2 regions of the Exiguobacterium sp. QJM3NY_9 genome follow, and region 2 is predicted to be linked to the other one. Evidence: riboswitches for the same ligand, from Rfam matches in the RefSeq annotation. Region 2 holds a riboswitch; the other holds the start of a gene.

Region 1 (7,453 bases), 670 kb from region 2:
TAAAGTGCGTGGCCGGAGTGAAAGTTTCCTCGACTTTTATTCACAGGCGAAGCTCTTTTACAACAGCATGACTGCTGTTGAACAACAACACATTCGTGATGCCTACAGCTTCGAGCTCGGAAAGTGTGAATCTGATGTCGTCAAAGCGAACGCCGTCGATTTGCTGAATCATATCGACCATGCCCTCGCGAAAGAGGTTGCGGAGAACATTGACGTTGCGGTACCGACGACGGATGAAGGGGTTCAATCAGAGAAACGCTCAGATGCCCTCAGTATGGAACATACGATTCGAAAAACGGACACGCGCAGTGTCGCCTTGTTGCTTGCAGGGGACGTGGATGCAAATCAGGTGAAGGCGTGGGTCGAAAAACTGGCGGAGCATAACATCAATTACAGCCTCGTTGGTAAAAAAGCCTATACACTAGGTGAAATGAAAGTAAAAGAAACGTATGATACGGTCGATTCAAGTTTGTTTGACGCCGCATTCTTAATCAGCGCATCTTCAAAAGTAGCGGACGACGTGCTCGAATTTATCGAGAACACGTATAAACATGCTAAACCGCTGGCGTTACATCTCCATGATGACTCAGTGCTCGATAAGTGCCGTGTTGAAACGGATCAACCGGGTGTCTTCTTATTCAAAGAACATAACTTGGATCATTTTGATTCGTTCATCGATGGCATCGCCCAAGCACGTTTTTGGGACCGGAAATAAGAATAGTCAAGGACCTCCAGCTTTGACGGGAGGTCCTTTTGACGTCGTTAAAAAAACGTATGACTTCAATCATTATGTAGATAAGGCTCTTTTTTGATGCAGACGCTTCAACCCTTCATAAAAAAAACGTGTAAGCCTTTAGTAAATGACAAAATAATCAAAAAAACAGGAACTTTTTAGGTAGGTATCCGTAGAATAGGTTAAACAAAGGGGGAAGTTCAGATGGAAATCATTTTGGGGATCATTGCAGTCGGGGCAGCATTTTGGTTTTTCTTCAGTTACTTACTTGGCTTCAAAAAGAAAAATATCACGATGACGTTTGACGATCGTTTTTATACGCTCGATGAGCATGTCAAAGCAATCGAGCAGAAATTAAAGCAGGACGGAAAGTTAGTGGAGTACTTAGGAAATCGTCGCTTTTTAGTGAACGGGAAACGATATATGTTTGTCGAACGGACGGTTCCGATGTCGGGCGTTCCGATGCAACAAACGATTTTAGAGTTTGAAAAATAATCGAAAAAGCACGATGCCGACCTGGAAGAAAGGGGCATCGTGCTTTTATTATGGCTATGAATAGAAGCTCAAACGTTAGTTTCCCTTTGGTACCACCAGTTACCAGTTTATAGGATATGGGTTCATTGGATCATTTTGTTCAAGTTACTTGATTATGAGCGCCGGTCGAGTTGGAAGCTGATTGCAGTCAACAACGCGGCAAGCAAAGCGACAAGTCCGCCGACGAGCGCCGTATTCATCATTGGTCCGCTCGCGTAAACGAGTCCACCGAGCGCGGAGCCGAAAGCGATCCCGACGTTACTTGCGACCGGCATCAAGGACGCAGCCAGTCCTTTCGCTTCCGGGTTGAACTTTTCTGCCAAGTCAATCAGATAGATTTGTGTCGATGTCGTCAATAAAATCGACATCAGTGACATCAAAGCGATATTGATCAGTCCGAGCGTGACGGATGACGTCGTGACATATAAAGCCGCTAAGACGAACGCTTGCACGACGAACACGAACCGTAACCGACCGATCGGATTATGACTGGCGATCTTCCCGGCCAGAATGTTACTGAAAATCGAGACGACACCGTACGCGAGGAGAATCGGACTGATCCAGCCCCGCGGCAGCTCAAGTTCAAATTCGAGGATCGGCACGAGGTACGTGTAGACGACATAGGTCGCACCAAAGCCGAACGACGGGATGAAGAAAGCGATCATGATGCGTGGGTTCGCGAGCAGGCGCAGTTGATCCTTAACGGAACTTGACGCCGTCGCCTGTTGCCGCGGGACGACTTTGAAAACGGCGAAAAAAGCAATCAGTCCGAGGGCTGTCGTCAGCCAAAACGTCGCTTCAAAACCGGCGTGTTGCCCGATAAACGTGCCGATCGGGACACCGAAGACGTTCGCGAGCGTAAAGCCGCCGAAGATGAACGACACGGCGACACCGCGTTTCGCGACCGGGACACTGTCACTCGCGACGACCATTGCAAGCGAAATCAGGACACCGGTCAGGACGGCGGTGACGATCCGTGTTGCGAGCAGAAGCGAGTAGGTGTCGGCGATGCTGCTGCAAAAGTTCAAGACGACCCAGATGAAGATCAGGCTGAGCATTAATTTGCGACGTTCGAAGCGTCCCGTGATCGACATCGTGACCGGTGTCCCGATCGCGAAGGCAATCGCAAAGGCAGAGACGAGTGTTCCGGCTTTCGCGATCGTAATCCCGAGAGCCGAAGCGATTTCTGATAAAATCCCGACGATGACGAATTCGCTTGTGCCTAAGACGAACGTCAGTAAGGAGAGGGTGGCGATTAAAAGCCAGTCCGTTTTACGTAAACGGGTAGTAGATGACATATCAATTCCTCAATTCTAGCGCTAAGCAGCGCGAAACTATCGTTTTTCAGAATAGCATGATTCGCGTGTCAGGTGAACGGGAATCGGTTGTCGAAGGAAAAGAAGCATTATTTTGAATAGCATGTCAATTTTCTTCAGGTGAGACTACGCTATAATGAAGGAGAGCAAATCGCACCGAACTAAAAATCGAAAGGTAGTGAGGGAAATGCAAGCGACGATTACATGGAATCACAAGATGGGCTTTAGTGGCATGACGGAGTCCGGACACCAACTGGCAATGGATGCAGCACCTGAAAATAACGGTGAGAACGGCGCACCACGACCAACTGAATTGTTGTTGCACGCAGTCGCCGGCTGTACGGGAATGGACATCGTCTCCATTTTAGAAAAAATGCGTTTGCCGTTAACCTCGTTTGAGATGGACATTGAAGGAGAACGGGCGACGGAACACCCGCGCCGCTTTACGACGATTTCGATTCATTATCGTCTCGAAGGCGACTTGCCGGACGATAAAGTCCGCCGGGCCGTGTCGTTATCAAAAGATAAATACTGTTCCGTCTCAAAATCACTGAATGCTGAAATTGAAGTCTATTATTCCATCAATGGCGTCCGAAACGAGGAACCGCTTTGAAACCGATTTACCTGCTTTTAACGGCTTGCTTTTTGACGGCATGCGCGAGTGAACCAGCAACAGAACCGAAGACGAAACCGGAACCGAAGACGAGTCAGCAACAGCCGGTCGCCGACGAACCGACGGCTGCCGAACAGGCGGAGCAAGACATCAAACGTCAGCTCGCCAAACTCTCGACTGCTGAAAAGGTCGATCAATTGTTATACATCGGGATCAGCGGGACAACGTTATCGGACGCGGACCGAAGTCTATTAAACAATCATGCGCTGGGCGGTGTCCTGTTACTCGGAGGCAATATCACGTCAGACGCCCAGCTGAAAACCTTGACGGCAGCAATCAAGAACGCACAAGATGACGAAGCGCTCGCGTTCCTCGGTTTCGATGAAGAAGGAGGACGGGTCAGTCGTGTCCCGGATCAAGCGTTTCATTTACCTCCGAGTCTGACGCTCGGTCAGAAAAACGATCCGGCATTGATGCAAAAGACCGGACAGGCGCTTGGTACGATGTCACGGTTTTATGGATTCAATATGGATTTTGCCCCGGTTCTTGATGTCAACAGCAATCCGGCGAACCCGATCATCGGGGACCGGGCACTGAGCGCTGAGCCGGATGATGTCGCCCGGCTCGGTGTCCCGTTAATGCAGGGAATTAAGTCGGAAGATGTCGTGCCGGTCATCAAACATTTTCCCGGACACGGCGATACGACCGTCGATTCGCATGTCGGCTTACCGACCGTGACGAAGACGAAAGCGCAACTCGAGCAACTGGAACTCGTCCCGTTCAAAGCGGCAATCGATGCCGGAGCGGAAATGGTGATGGTCGCACACATTTTATTCCCGGCGCTCGACCCAGACAATCCGTCGTCGTTATCAGAGCCGGTCATGCAACAGCTGTTGCGTGAAGAGTTGAAGTTTGATGGCGTCATCGTGACGGACGACCTCGTAATGGGTGCGATCACGAAACAATATGGTCTCGCCCAAGCTGCGCGCCTCGCCCTCGAACGTGGTGCCGACATGGCGATGTTTTCGCAAGCCGGTGCTTACACGGATGTCCATGCGGCAATTATGCAGGGTATCAAGGACAAGTCGTTATCACGGGCTGACCTCGACGCGAAGGTGACACGTGTCTTACGTCTAAAACAAACGTATGATTTAGCAGACACGAAGCTGATTCCAACGCATGAACAATTGACGGAACAGGTCAAAGCGGTCACTGATACGCTGAACTGACAAGTCGGACTAGAAATCAAGCGAGCGGTCATGGTAGACTACGAATGAACCAACCAACACTAAATAGTTCTACACTAGGGGAGTCTCGCAGCAGACTGAGACGGAAATATCCGGACCCTTTGAACCTGATCTAGTTCGTACTAGCGGAGGGAAGTGGCTTCTGATTATCATCCTGTCTCGGGTCTTACCTAGACATTTTTCGGACCACTCCATCATGTTCATGGGGTGGTCCTTTTTGTGTAGCAAGGAGGAGAAGGTATGCGTCCGAAGTTACATATTGTGACGACCGGGACAAAAGAGCTGACACATCTTCTAGAAGTCTTGCCGGCTGTTGTGCCTTATGTCGACATGATTCATATCCGGAAACCGGGTTGGTCGGCGGACCGACTCGTCCAATTGATCGAGGAGCTAGTATGCGCCGGTGTTCCACGTGAAAAACTAATCGTCCATGACCGGCTTGATGTCGCCCTCGTGACGAAGGCAAGTGTCCAGTTGACATCATGCAGTATTCCCGTCGCTGTCGTGCGGCGTCAATTCAGCGAGCTACAGATCGGCCGATCAATCCACTCCTTGACGGAAGCGCTTGAGCCGGGCAGCGACTTCGTCATGTATGGTCATGTCTTTGCGACGGCGTCAAAACAGGACGTCGCCCCGCGCGGACTAGCGGCACTCGCGCAAATCGTCACATTTTCAAAAGTCCCTGTCATCGCGATTGGCGGGATTCAGCCGGAGAATGTCGCCGATGTCCTCGCGACCGGAGTTGCTGGCATCGCTGTGATGTCAGGGATTCTCGGTCAGGCAAATCCGGTCGAAGCAGTCCTAGCGTATCGCGAGGTGCTTGATCAATGAAAGCAACAGAGACGTTAATCGTCGGCGCAGGCGTAATCGGTTTGACACTCGCCTACGAATTGCTCAAACGAGGACAACCGGTACGCGTGCTTGAGCAAAGCCGGTGTGGCGAAGGAACGACGCGAGCGGCAGCCGGCATGCTTGCGACGGATCATGAACTGATCCCTGCCTTACATCAACTGGCGGCAGCGAGTCGACAGCTTTATCCCGACCTCGTCCGTGAGCTGTTTAATGAGACCGGCATTGATAGTGGCTATAAAGAAAATCCCTTTCGGTTGATTCGGGGGCACGAGGAAATTCAATTTGCATCCGTCGGTCAAATCGATCCCGTCCAGTTGACGCGTTCGCTCCGTCACGCGATTAAAGTCCGCGGAGGTGTGATTGAAGAACAGACAACAGTCACGGGACTGCTCCGGGCAGGGGCGACCGTCGTCGGCGTTGCGACGAGTAACGGTAAGCGCGAAGCCAGTAACGTCGTGGTCGCAAGCGGTCGGGGATCAGAAGCGTTACTCGCGACGAGTGGTGTCGAGATCGCGACGGTACCGGTCAAAGGCGAATGCCTCGCCGTCCGGCTTCCGGGGCATGTCTTGACCGAGACGTTGTTTAGCGACGACGTGTACCTCGTCCCGAAGTTTGACGGACGGATCATCATCGGGGCGACGGAACGGATCGGTGACGAGACGACAGGGGTCAGCGTCAGCGGGATTGAACATCTCCTGCAGGCGGCGGCGCGACTGTTCCCGGCAATCAGAGAAGCGGAAATCGTGGACATCTGGTCCGGGATTCGTCCACAAACAGCGGACGGATTGCCTTATCTCGGGCAGGTCCCGGGAGTCGGGCACCTATTCGTCGCGACCGGGCATCATCGGCACGGGATATTACTCGCCCCGATCACGGCGTCCGTCCTGGCAGACGAGGTAACGGGAATCACGCCGAAATATGAGCTTCGTCCGTTTTCATTACATGAATCGAGGAGGAACACGAATGCAACTCACCATTAATGGTCAACCGTATACGCTTGACGGAACGATTTCGACAATCGACGGATTGATTCATCATCTCAATTTGACGGAAAAAATGGTCATCATCGAACAAAATCGACAGATTGTCGAGCGGACAGCATACCAAAACACACCCATTCAAACAGGCGATTCATTTGAAATCGTCCACTTCGTAGGAGGCGGTTAATCATGTTAACGATTGGTCAAACGACATTTCAGTCGCGGTTATTACTCGGAACGGGCAAATACCCCGACGTGACGACACAGCAGCAAGCAGTCGAGGCATCGGGAGCAGACATTCTGACCTTTTCCGTGCGCCGGATGGATATCTTCGAAGCGAGTCAACCGAACTTTTTAGAGGCGCTTGATTTGAGTCAGTATCATTTATTACCGAACACGGCGGGGGCGAAGACAGCGGAAGAAGCGGTTCGGCTGGCAAAACTCGCCCGCGCGTCCGGACTGTGCGACATGGTCAAAGTCGAAGTCATCGGCTGTGATAAAACGCTGTTACCGGACCCGATCGAAACGTTGCGGGCATCGGAAGAATTATTAAAAGAAGGATTCACCGTCTTACCGTATACGTCAGACGATCTGTTGCTGGCACGAAGACTGGAAGAACTCGGGTGTCACGCCATCATGCCTGCCGCGTCCCCAATCGGATCCGGACAAGGAATCCTTAATCCACTGGCCTTAAGCTTCATCATCGAACAGATGACGGTCCCGGTCATCGTCGACGCAGGAATCGGTTCACCGACCGATGTCGCCTATGCAATGGAACTCGGCGCAGACGCCGTCTTACTTAATTCGGCTGTCGCCCATGCGAAAGACCCGGTCAAGATGGCGCGAGCGATGAAGCTTGCCGTCGAAGCGGGACGACTTGGCTTTGAAGCGGGACGAATCGAAAAGAAACGGTACGCGACGGCGAGCAGTCCCGAGACAGGGATGAGTCGATGACGGATCGTTATTCACGGCAAACCCGGTTTCGTCCGATCGGTCAGGCGGGACAGGATGAGCTGACAAAAAAACATGTTCTCCTCATCGGTATGGGTGCACTCGGAACGGCAAGTGCCGAACAACTCGTCCGGGCCGGAATCGGCAAGCTGACGATCGTCGACCGCGATTACGTCGAGTGGAGTAATCTCCAGCGGCAGCACCTTTACACGGAGGACGATGCCGCG
Region 2 (7,453 bases):
AGTTCATGCAAAACAAATCCCCTTCACAGGTCGTGAAGGGGATTTGTTTTTGCGTTAAGCGTTTGGGTAATCGCAAAGCTCAGTGATGACCCCGTGTGAATGCCTCGGATTCATGTAAATCAAACGACGGCCAAAAGGCGTTGACCGGTACGTATCTTCGAGGAACGTAAGTCCCTGTTCTTTTGCATCGAGAATCGCTTGATCTAAATCGTCAACGCGGTAGGCGATGTGATGTACCCCTTTACCGCGTTGTTTTAAGAAACGAGCGATTGGACTGTCAGCGCTTGTTGGTGTCAGTAGTTCAATGTGTGCATCTTCAAATTCAATGACAGCGATATTCGATGCCACGCCTGGAGCGGGGTTTGAATATTCACGGACTAATTTCCCGCCTAAAATTGTTGTATAAAAAGTAATGGCTTCTTGCATATCACGGACGGCAATTCCAGTATGATCAAGTTTCACTATAATTCCTCCCTTACACCACTAGTGTGCCAAAACTTCTCTCAAGGTGCAAAGCGCAGGCATTTTCACTAAAGGAGCTTCATCGTATTACATAATTAACCAACAAACTTATACAAAATGAAATCTCACTGAAATATAATAGAGGCAAAATGAATGCTATAATCAAAAACGTTCTTATAAAATTTAAACATTAAAATGAAATTTAAATAAAGCATACTTTTGACTACGATAAAATTATAGAGAAAAAGAGGGAATACTACATGAAAAAAACGTTCGCGTCGCTCATCGTTTCCGCACTTGTCCTTTCATCAACTCCTCATTTTGCATCAGCAGATGATTTAAGTGAACAAAAAGCCAAAAACGAACAAAAGCAACAAGAAAACCAAAATACACAAAAAAATCTTGAGTCTTCTGTGAATCATGAAGGTGAGAAAATTTCGAAGACACAACAAGAAGTGAATCGTTTAGACGAAGCATTGAATGAAAAAATGTTTGCCGTCGAAGCAAAAGATCGTCAAATCAAGGCGACAGAAGCTGAAATCGTCGAACTTGGTAAGCAAATCGAAAAATATAAAGCCAAGCTGAAACGTCAAGAAGAATTGCTCGGCGATCGTTTACGTGTCATGCAAGAAAATGATGGTAATTCGATTAAATGGGAAGAAGTCATCTTTGGTTCAAAAGATGTCGGAGATCTCGTCAGCCGTGTGCTAGCCGGGAAATCCATCTCACAACAAGATGATAAGATGATTACGGATTACCGGAACACGCAAAAGAAATTAGCGAATGCCCAAGCAGAACTTAAAGATAAAAAAGCAAAGCTTGTGACAGAGAAAAAAGAATTAAAACGTCAACAGGCAGAGCTCGAACAACAAATCAGTGAACGAAACAAACGCATTAAAGAACTTAAGAAGCAAAAAAAGAAATTTGAGACACAGTTGATGGACGCGAAAGAAGTTCAACAAATCTTGATTGCGCAAGAAAAAGCAATCGCGGCAGAAAAAGCGGCACGTGAACGTGAAGCACGGATTGAAAAAGAGCGCAAAGCACAAGAAGCACGAGAAGCAAAAGCCCGTGCTGAAGCTCAAGCGGCACAAGCAGCAGCCGATCAGGCAGCGGCAGAAAAGGCAGCAGCTGAGCAAGCTGCTGCAGAAAAAGCGGCAGCCGAGCAAGCTGCAAAACAAGCAGCGCGTCAAAAAGCAACAACGAATTCAACAAAACAATCAACGCCGGCACCAGCACCTGTAGCACCAAAACCAGCACCAATAGCACCGAAGCCAGCTCCGGCTCCGGCTCCAGTTGCATCTTCAGCATTGTTCATTCATCCGACAAGTGGTGCGACTACACAGGGATACGGCTCAGCAAGTGGTGAAAATGGGTACGGATTCCATAATGGAATCGACTTTGGTGCACCGGTTGGAACACCAATCGTCGCAGCAGCAACAGGAACTGTCATTACGGCTTCTAGCAGTGGTCCTTACGGGAATCACATCATGATTGCTCACCAATTGAACGGAAAAACGTATACGACGGTTTACGCGCACATGAGTTCATTGAATGCGCGTGCAGGACAACGTGTCAGCCAGGGACAACAAATCGGTGCACTTGGTAGCACGGGTAACTCGACTGGACCACACCTACACTTCGAAATTCATGTCGGCGGTTATATCTACAGCGGAACAGGCCCTGCAAATAGTGTTAATCCTATGTCAATGTTATAAAATCGTAAAAGAACCTCTACATTGTAGAGGTTCTTTTTTTATATAGTTTGAATAATTAGTTGTTATATTACAAAATAACGTTTTCATTTGAAACGTAAATGAAATTTTTCTGAAACTATTACGGTGCTATAATCAATTTCAGATAGTTTTACTACGAAACATGACTTCAAAAATCGAATTCATACATAAGCGAGGAACTCACATATGCTAAAAAAGTTATTTTCTACCGTACTATTAGGGACGTTATTATTGACGAACACCCCAATCACTCAAGCGGCTACAATCAAAGAAAAGAAAGCAGATAATGCAGCTGAACAACGTAAACTAGAAAAATCAATCAAAAAACAAGAATCTAAAATTTCAAAAGAGCAACGTCAAATCAATGCGATTGATGCAGCAATCAATGAAAATATTTTTCGTGTCTCAGAAAAAAATAAACAGATTCGTCAGTTGAATGAACGAATTGAAGAGCTTGAGGCAGACATTATTCATTATGAAGAAATGTTAAAACGCCAGGAAGAGCTGTTAGGAGACCGCCTTCGTGTGCTTCAAGAAAATGATGGGAATTCTATTAAATGGGAAGAAGTCATTTTTGGTTCGAAAGATCTTGGCGATCTCTTTAGTCGTGTGATGGCAGGGAAAAAAATTGCTGAACAAGATGACAAGATGATTTCTGCTTACCTTGAAACGCAAAAAAAATTAGCGGATGCTAAAGCGACGCTCGTGGATAAAAAGGAAGAGCGAGTGAAAGAAAAAGAAGCCCTTTTGGTTCAAAAAAAGGAACTCAAACAGCAAATGAAAGCGCGTAGTGAAACCTTAAAAAAACTACGTCAAGGTAAAACAAAATTTACGACAAAACTTCTGAATGCGAAAGAACTTCAAGCGACATTAGAAGCGCAAGAACGTGCGATTGCGGCAGCAAAGGCAGCTGCTAAAGTAGCAGCGGAAAAGGCAGCAGCTGAAAAAGCGGCAGCGGAAAAGGCGGCGAAAGCGGCGGAAAAAAACAACGCCGGGACGTCTAAGAAGGTCGTAAGTGCTACGCCAGTCGCTAGTGTTCCGAGCGGTTCGGCGCAGTTCGTTCGCCCTGCGTCAGGAAGTGTTTCACAAGGATTCGGACCAGCGAGTGGTGCAAATGGGTATACTTTCCATAATGGTGTCGACTTTAGAGGGCCAGTCGGATCATCAATCGTCGCAGCAGCTTCAGGAACGGTCATCACAGCAGGAAGCGGTGGACCGTACGGAAATCACGTGATGATTTCACATTTCTTGAATGGGAAAGTGTATACAACAGTTTACGCGCACATGAATTCATTATCAGTTCATGCTGGACAAACGGTCTCGCAAGGACAACAAATCGGTACGCTCGGAAATACGGGAAACTCGACGGGCGCACATCTTCATTTTGAATTGCATATTGGTGGTTACCAATACAGTGCGACAGGACCAGCTAATACAGTTAATCCATTAGCATACTTATAAAAACGAGCTTCGGCTCGTTTTTTTTATGACGCTATGCTACAGTGAAAGGGAAATTTAAATCATGAGCAACTAGGGGAGCTGGAGGAATCTGGCTGAGAGGAAAACCATTCTGTTTTCGACCCTATCACCTGATCTGGATAATACCAGCGTAGGAAAGTTGAGATTGAAGACATGAATAAGTGACCACACTCGTTGGTTTTTCATGGCGTCGTCTGCTTTTTTACAGCGGACGACGCTTTTTTTCGTTCCGCTTTCTCCTTGTGCTCTCATAGAAAGTGAGGTCTATCGATGAAACATGTACTGACGATTGCTGGATCAGACTCTAGTGGTGGAGCTGGAATTCAAGCCGACCTAAAAACTTTTTCTGCTCTTGGGGTTTACGGTATGAGTGTAATTACTGCTATCACAGCGCAAAATACGTTAGGCGTACAAGCAGTTGAAGATGTATCACCAACGCTTGTCGAAGCCCAGTTGAACTCGATTTTTAGCGATATTCGTGTAGATGCCGTTAAAATTGGGATGGTCTCGAATGAAAAAACGATTCAAGTTATTGCCAAATGTTTGAAACATTATAAGGGACCAGTCGTCTTAGACCCCGTGATGGTCGCAAAAGGGGGGCATGCCCTGTTAAGGAAATATGCTGAACAAGCATTAATGGAGCACTTGATGCCGCTTGCAACCTTGACGACCCCGAATATTCCGGAAATGGAACGCATGTTAGGGCAAGCGATTTCGACAGTTGATGAAATGAAGCTGGCGACGACGGAATTCGCACAAAAACGAGACATCGCTATCCTGTTAAAAGGCGGTCATCTCGAAAGTACGGATGCCTCGGATATTTTATACACGGAAGGGATGCATCATCTGTTTCAGGAGGCACGATTAAAACGCCAGCATACACATGGGACAGGATGTACATTATCTTCCGCGATTGCGGCACGTCTTGCTCTGGGAGATTCCCTGAAGGATAGCGTGATTTATGCTAAACGGTACGTAACTGAAGCAATCCGGCATGGATTTGCCTTAGGGAACGGAATCGGACCGACACATCACTTTTATGACATTTGGAGGGAAACGGATGCTTACAACCATTCATGATAAAAAACCATTAATTCATCATTTAACGAATGCGGTCACGATTAATGAGTGTGCCAATATGACCCTTGCGCTCGGGGGTTCACCTGTCATGGCGGAAGATATCCTAGAAGTCGAGGAAATGGTTGGACATGCAGATGCTGTCGTTATCAATATCGGGACATTGAACGCAGCTTCACGAGCGTCGCAATTGTTGGCAGGTCAAACGGCCAACCGATTGAAGAAACCGATTATTTTAGATCCAGTCGGAATGGGGGCGACGACACTTCGGACACAATTCACGAAAGAGTTACTCGAAGCAATTCATTTTACGGTCATTAAGGGGAACGTCTCTGAAATCAAGACGCTCATCGGTCAAGTCGGACGTTCAAAAGGAGTCGATGTCGCTTCAGGAGAGACATTAGATTTTCAAGTCGTCCATGAGTTTGCTGGACGGCTCGGGACGACTCTCGTCGTAACGGGACCGGTTGATTTCATTACAGACGGCAAGCGTCAAGTAAAACTAACCGTAGGAACGCCACGACTCGGACACATTACAGGGACAGGCTGTATGACGGCATCGCTCATCGGGACCCTACTTGGAGCAGGGTATGATGCATTCGAAGCAGCGACCTATGGGACGTATTTAATGGGAAAAGCGGGTGAAGTCGCAGATGAAGCAGCGGGACTCGGTGATTTCCGGATGGGGTTGTTCAACGCAATCAGCTTAACTACAGAAGAAAGTTTGAAAGGGGTATTGACCAGTGGAGAATGATTACACGGTTTATGCGGTAACAGATCGGCGCTTTCACCCGGACGTTGCCTTGATTGATGCGGTCGAAGCAGCAATAAAAGGTGGCGCGACGATGGTCCAGCTTCGTGAAAAACAGGCGCAAGGGAAAGAATTTCTCGAACAAGCGAGCGACTTGAAGAAAATGATGTTTCGTTACGGCGTCCCACTCATCATCAATGACCGGATTGATATCGCACAAATCGTCGGTGCAGGTCTGCATATCGGGCAAGAGGACATCCCTTTGCGGGAGGCACGTAAGCTGTTACCGGAAGCCACGATTGGGGTTTCTGTCTCGACCGTTGAACAGGCAATCGAAGCAGAGCAAGACGGGGCAACTTATCTTGGCGTAGGGTCACTCTATCCAACGGCGACAAAAGACGATGCGAGTCAGATGACAAACGAAACACTCCAAGCGATTCGCCGGGCTGTTTCCCTTCCTCTCGTCGGGATTGGTGGAATCACACATCATGTGGTGCCCGACTTATTCGAGATGCTTGAAGGATATGCTGTCGTCTCTGCCTTATTTGCAGCACCAGATATTGAACGTGCGGCACGGGAGTTCAAAGAGGCGGTTCAGACTGCGCGTCAAATAGTATCAGACCGGGTATAATCACTGAAGAGGTGATGTACGTGAAATGGCAAGTCATTCGCTTTCGGGGAGGCTGGATTCGGTATCGAATCGAACCACAAATCATTCGAATCGACAATCGCGGAAAGTATCATTTAGGTTGGAAATTGTTTCCGTATCCGAATCGTTATGCATTTGAATTGGCGGCTTTGTTAAAAAACAAACACCGACAACGATATAAACGGCCGCTGTTGATTAAAACGGCATCCATCGCTACGGAAATCTGGGGACATACACACCTCGATTTATTTTATCGGGTGATGTTACAAGTACCGTTACCACGCTTCCTATCGAATCGATATAAGGAGCGATTGCGAAATACAAGTATCATCGACATCGGTGTACGAGCTGTTGATACTAATCGAATCGTTTGGGATATCGGGAATCGATTAGGGGGATGGGCAGTTTTTCGTACAATCCAAAAAAAACATCGGAAATGAATCTTCACCTCGCGAATCATCGTAGTCATCTTACTTGCATTTGTTGTTTTAGGATGGTGCAATAGTTTGGAGGAGAGGTGAAGACAGTGGAGGCACCACGCTGTGAGACGATTGCGATCGATCAAAAACGTGCAACTGAAATTGGTCATGCCGTTGAAAAAATCCCGACGCTTGAGATTGGGAAATTGTTTAAAGTGTTATCGGACGCAACGCGTCTACGAATCGCTTATGCATTGACGGTCGAGCGAGAACTTTGTGTTTGTGACGTATCGGCATCAGTTGATTGTTCGATTGCGACGGCTTCGCATCACTTAAGAACGTTATTGAAACAAGGTCTCGTCAAATATCGTAAAGAAGGAAAAGTTGTCTATTATTCACTTGATGACCATCATGTCTCGTCGTTAGTTCATTTGGCAATGGAGCATGTGAATGAAGGAAAGGCTTCTTCTTGAGAAAAATACAAAAAAACGCACCGCAGTCCGATAAAGAACTGCGGTGCGTTTTTTAGCTTTTTCACGAAGCTAATCGTATGAAACAACAGATCACTTGATTCGATGGAAGAGCGTGATGGTCACACTGATGAGTAGAAAGGCTAAAATGGATAGACTAAAGCACATCCGTTTATAGGATGCTGTCACGAGCGCCGTATTTTCGAGTTCTTGATCTAATTCGGTATACAATTGATCTTTAACTTGAGCAAGATCTTCAAGAATGGTCTGCGTGGTCTGCGTCGATTGTTTCGCTAAAGCGGTAGCTGCTTGTGAACCGTTTGTTTCATAAAGGCTGAAAACGGTTTCGATTTCTTTTTCCCATGCATTGTTACGGGTTAACAAATCTTTAATCGGTACGGGTGTTTCGT

The links. Region 2 has a riboswitch for thiamine pyrophosphate ahead of thiD (bifunctional hydroxymethylpyrimidine kinase/phosphomethylpyrimidine kinase). Riboswitches for the same ligand answer to the same signal wherever they lie in the genome.
Region 1: linked by a shared signal. The riboswitch ahead of AC0VYQ_RS06300 (thiamine phosphate synthase) and the one ahead of thiD (bifunctional hydroxymethylpyrimidine kinase/phosphomethylpyrimidine kinase) in region 2 are both predicted to bind thiamine pyrophosphate.

The regions. Positions count from the first base shown of each region.
Region 1 is NZ_CM149679.1:1,264,209-1,271,661, forward strand. Features, by position in the region: gene AC0VYQ_RS06275 (catalase) at 1-715, shown strand, start outside; gene AC0VYQ_RS06280 (hypothetical protein) at 938-1,228, shown strand; gene AC0VYQ_RS06285 (MFS transporter) at 1,381-2,565, opposite strand; gene AC0VYQ_RS06290 (OsmC family protein) at 2,771-3,196, shown strand; gene nagZ (beta-N-acetylhexosaminidase) at 3,193-4,425, shown strand; TPP riboswitch at 4,492-4,594, shown strand; gene AC0VYQ_RS06300 (thiamine phosphate synthase) at 4,684-5,274, shown strand; gene AC0VYQ_RS06305 (NAD(P)/FAD-dependent oxidoreductase) at 5,271-6,275, shown strand; gene thiS (sulfur carrier protein ThiS) at 6,259-6,462, shown strand; gene AC0VYQ_RS06315 (thiazole synthase) at 6,465-7,229, shown strand; gene AC0VYQ_RS06320 (ThiF family adenylyltransferase) at 7,226-7,453, shown strand, end outside.
Region 2 is NZ_CM149679.1:593,433-600,885, forward strand. Features, by position in the region: gene AC0VYQ_RS02920 (type 1 glutamine amidotransferase domain-containing protein) at 1-1, shown strand, start outside; gene AC0VYQ_RS02925 (VOC family protein) at 55-462, opposite strand; gene AC0VYQ_RS02930 (murein hydrolase activator EnvC family protein) at 723-2,180, shown strand; gene AC0VYQ_RS02935 (murein hydrolase activator EnvC family protein) at 2,385-3,659, shown strand; TPP riboswitch at 3,721-3,831, shown strand; gene thiD (bifunctional hydroxymethylpyrimidine kinase/phosphomethylpyrimidine kinase) at 3,948-4,757, shown strand; gene thiM (hydroxyethylthiazole kinase) at 4,738-5,508, shown strand; gene thiE (thiamine phosphate synthase) at 5,498-6,136, shown strand; gene AC0VYQ_RS02955 (hypothetical protein) at 6,157-6,594, shown strand; gene AC0VYQ_RS02960 (ArsR/SmtB family transcription factor) at 6,672-7,046, shown strand; gene AC0VYQ_RS02965 (CHASE3 domain-containing protein) at 7,137-7,453, opposite strand, start outside.